One region of the Humidesulfovibrio mexicanus genome, then DNA from elsewhere that is predicted to be linked to it. Evidence: predicted binding sites of a transcription regulator. Region 1 holds the regulator's gene; the other holds the start of a gene.
The links. Region 1 encodes sigma-54, which starts transcription at its own class of promoters, with help from an activator protein. Its sites were predicted from a motif close to CTGGCACGGNNNNTGCTT; they were not measured.
Positions count from the first base shown of each region.

Region 1 (2,198 bases):
AAAACGTTGACGCGGGCGGTTTCCGCATTGCGGAACACCAGAAACTCGAACTTGCGGCTCTCAAGCTGCATGGCCGCTTCATCGACGCTCATGGGCTTGGGCTCGAAGTTGTCGCTTTCCTTGATGGTTGGCGTCCGGCCAGAGCCTTCGTCAGTGAAGCTTATGACATCCATGCGCGCGGCGCGGGGCGTTCCGGCGCGGCGACGCTCCTTGTGGCGTTCGCGCATCTTCTTGAGCTGCGCCTCCAGCTTGTCAAGCACCTGGTCGATGGTCGAGTACATGTCCTCGGACTCTTCGTAGGCCGAAATATGCAGATTGTCCGCCGCAAGAACCACTTCCGCCTTGTGGCGGAACTTCTCCACGGAGAGATTGATCTGGAGTTCGGTCTCTATGGTATCGCCAATGAACTTGGCCATCTTCTCGAAACGGGAAGTGGCGTATTCCTTCAAGTGGTCGGAGGGCTCGAAATTCTTGAAGGCGAAAGAGATGTTCATGCAATACCTCCAGTAGTCTTGATGGCGCGCGGCGCCTGTTAAAACACGTGCTTGCGCTTGGAGGAAGACTCGATGTGCATGGCCGTTCGGTACTTGGCCACTGTTCTCCGTGCTATGTTCACCTCCAGTTTCTGTTTCAGGATTTCGCCGATCTGTTCATCGCTCAACGGTCGTTTTGGGTTTTCCTCGCCGATGAGCTGCTTGATGAGCGCCTTGACGGACTCGGATCCGACCTGAGTGCCGTCGTCAAGGTCCAGCGCACTGTTGAAAAAGAACTTGAGCTCAAAAATGCCGTGGGGGGTCGCCACATACTTGCTGGTGGTGATGCGGCTCACGGTGGACTCATGCATCCCGATGTCCTCCGCGACCTCCTTGAGGATCAACGGCTTGAGCCGGGTCACCCCATGTTCGAAGAAGTCGCGTTGAAAGCGGACGATACTCTCCATCACCTTGTACAAGGTGCGCTGCCGCTGGTAAAGGCTCTTCATCAGCCATTCCGCGCTGCGGACCTTGTCCTGAAAATATTCACGCTCGGCCGTGTTCTTGGCCTTGGCGTTTTCCATGTAGAAGGGGTTGAGCTGAAGGCGGGGGAACCCCTCCTCGTTCAATACGATGACGAAATCCTGCCCGACCTTGTACACGAAGACATCCGGGCTCACATACTGCGGCTCGCCGGAGGAGAAATGCGCTCCGGGCATGGGCTCAAGACTCTGGATCAGGTCGAGATAGTCCTTCAAATCCTCCATGGTGATCTTGAACTTCTTGGTCAACGGCTTGTAGCGGTGCTTCTCAAAATCCTCCAAGTGATCCCGCACGAGAGAAACCAGCACAGGATCCTCGTCGAGGCCCTGGTGCTGCAGCTGGACGAGCAGACACTCCTGCACGCTGCGCGCGGCCACGCCCACCGGATCCAGCCGCTGGATGCGCCGCACTACAGCCTCTATGTCCTCGACGGGACAATCAGGCAGCTGCTCGGCCATTTCCTCGACCGAAGCCTGCAGATATCCGCGGGAATCCAAGTTGCCAATGACGATCTCGCCGATGTCCAGATCCCGATCAGTGAAGTTGGACAAACGCATCTGCCAGGCCAGATGGCCTTCAAGACTCGGCTTGGAGGTCAGCCTGGACTCGAAGGAGAGCCCCTCTTCAGGCACTTCCAGCTCACGCCCAAGCGACTGCTTCGTAACGCTTGAAAACTCTCCGAGATAGTTTTCCCAATCCGCGCTGCGCATGAGGTTTTCGTCCTCCCTGCTCTGCGCGTCCACATGGGCGGCCTCGTAGTCGTCGAGATTGTCTGTGGCAGGTGCCGTGTCCACAACCTCCGGGTCCAATTCCTCAAGGAAGGGGTTTTCCATGAGTTCCTGCTGAATGGACTCAACAAGCTCTAGCCTGGACAGCTGGAGCAGCTTGATAGCCTGCTGCAACTGCGGCGTCATCACCAGTTGCTGCGTCAGCTTGAGTTGTTGGCGGAGCTCAAGACCCATTCACGGACACCATTGCCTTCACGTCGCCAGGGGGGAAACGCCAAAAAAATTATGAAACCTGGATATTCGCTTGCCGCCATGGTGCCACAGGCGTTGGGACTGTGCAAGTTCTTTTTGGTAACTCACCAAATATACGAACCTTTTCATAGCGGAATACATCATATGAAAAAACTGTACCAACCTTCCAGGAATGTGTAAATCCACAATTCCTTGCCCTCGG
Region 1 is NZ_FZOC01000001.1:83,717-85,914, forward strand. It holds gene hpf (ribosome hibernation-promoting factor, HPF/YfiA family) at 1-494, opposite strand, end outside; gene rpoN (RNA polymerase factor sigma-54) at 533-1,978, opposite strand.

Region 2 (2,198 bases), 230 kb from region 1:
CGTACACGGCCGGGGCCATTGCCAGCGTGGCCTACAACGAGCCCGTGCCCGCCGTGGACGCCAACGTGCTGCGCGTCTTCGCCCGGTTGCTGGACCTGGACCAGCCCGTGGACACGCCAGCGGCGCGGCGGAGCATGGAAAGCGAGGCGGCACAGCTCTTGGATCCAGAAGAGCCGCGCGCCTTCAATCAGGCGCTCATGGAGCTTGGCGCGCTGGTGTGCCGACCGCGCAAGGCAGAGTGCCAAGCCTGCCCGGTGTCGGCATTCTGTCTCGCCTTCCAACGTGGGGTCGTGGCCCGGCGGCCGGTGCTCCGCCCCGGTCCGGAGACCGTGCGCATCCAGATGGCCTGCGGGGTGCTGGCCAGCCGGGGCAGGATCCTCATCCAGAAACGCCGCGCCGACGATGTGTGGCCTGGCCTGTGGGAGTTCCCCGGCGGCGTGCTGGAGGAGGGCGAACGTCCGGAGGACGCCCTTGTGCGTGAACTGCGCGAGGAGACCGCTCTCGACGTTCTGCCCGGCGGGCGCATCGCCGTGGTGCGCAGCAGCTACACCCGCTACCGCATCACCCTGCATGGCTTTTTCTGCTCGGCTGCGCACGGGGTGGATCCCGAACAGGCTTTTCGCTTGAACGAGGCCGACGAGGCGCGTTTTGTCGCCCCGGATGACTTGCGCGCCTATGCCTTCCCCTCGGGCCACGCCCGGCTTGTGGCCAAACTTCTGACGGACCTGCGCCTGGAAGCCTTTCTCGCAGCGGATTGATGGTGTTCAACTGCCAGTCATCGCGTGGAATTTTCTCTCCGGCATGGTACATGCTTTAGTGTCGGCGGAATCGTGTCATGGCCCAAACGTCGATGCGCGGCAGCGCACGCCCAGGCCGACACCGGAGGGAAGACATGTCCGGCAACACCAATATCGCGGAAGTCATTCGCGTGCTGAAGGACGCCGAGTCCGGCCCAATGCCGGGGCGAAGCCTTGTCCAGCCTGCCAAGCCCGACCCGAAGACCATCGCCTTTCAGGCGCAGATGCGCATGGCGCAGCAGGCCATCGGCACGGGCGATGTGGCGGAGAGCGGCGCGTCTGCCGAGACCTATGGTTTGGATCTGAGCATGGCCTCGGACAGCATGATGCTGGATGCCCTGTCCACGATCGCGCGGCTCACCGGCCAGGGCCTGCCGCAGCAGCGGCCCGTATACGCCCAGGCCCCGGAAAAGGCCTTCACGCGCAATCCGAATGCCGTGGGCGGCGACGGGCTTGGGGCCATCGCGGCCATGTTCGAGTCCGGCGAGAAGGGCGTGGCGGCCATTGGCTATGACCGCACGGGCGGCACCAGTTACGGAAAGTTCCAGATTTCCTCCCGCGCAGGCACCATGAACCGCTTTTTGAGTTTTCTTTCCGAGCGTGATCCGGCCATCGCCGAACGCTTGCGGCGCTCCGGCCCGGCCAACACCGGCTCCACACAGGGGCGGATGCCCGCCGAGTGGATGAAGATCGCCACGGAAATGCCCGAGCGTTTCGAGGCCCTTCAGACCGAGTTCATCAAGAAGGACCATTACCAGCCTGCGCGGGACAAGATTCTGGAGCGCACAGGACTGGACATTGAGAACACCAAGCCTGCCCTGCGCGAGGCGCTGTTCAGCACCGCCGTGCAGCACGGTCCCAGCGGCGCGGCGCGCATTTTCAACCAGGCCATCGACAAGTTCCTGGGAAAAGGCGGCGTGCAGCGGCCAATGGATCTTGCGGCGAATGGATTGGAACAAGCTCTGGTGAGCGAGGTGTACACCCGCAGGCAGGGGCAGTTCGGCGGCAGCACGGAGGCCGTCCGGGCCAGTGTGCGTGGCCGTTTGCGCCAGGAAAAAGAGCTTGTGCTGGCCATGCTGGACAGGCAGGGCATGAACCGCGTGGTGTAGAGCGCAGACGTTTCCGGAAGTCGGATTTTCCAACGGCCCGCGTCTTGCGGGCTTTTTGGCGTTCGCCTCAGCGTTTGTCCTTTCTTTGGCGCTTCGAAGCGCCGCGGCCCACTGCGGCCCCGCCAGAGCTGAACGGAGCCGGATGGATGGCCTCCAGCACCGGCAGCGTCACGGCCAGACGCTCTTCCAGGGCCGGATCGAGCGGCACAAGCAGAGTGCGTTCCACCTGATCAACCGCCACGCTTCCCATGGCCGCCCCCTTGACCTTGCGCACGTCCTTGACCTTGGCCAG
Region 2 is NZ_FZOC01000001.1:313,012-315,209, reverse strand. It holds gene mutY (A/G-specific adenine glycosylase) at 1-758, shown strand, start outside; gene CHB73_RS01540 (VgrG-related protein) at 893-1,906, shown strand; gene CHB73_RS01535 (NFACT RNA binding domain-containing protein) at 1,974-2,198, opposite strand, start outside.
Region 2: a site for sigma-54 is predicted at 797-814, ahead of CHB73_RS01540 (VgrG-related protein). Genes of this name have one in related genera too.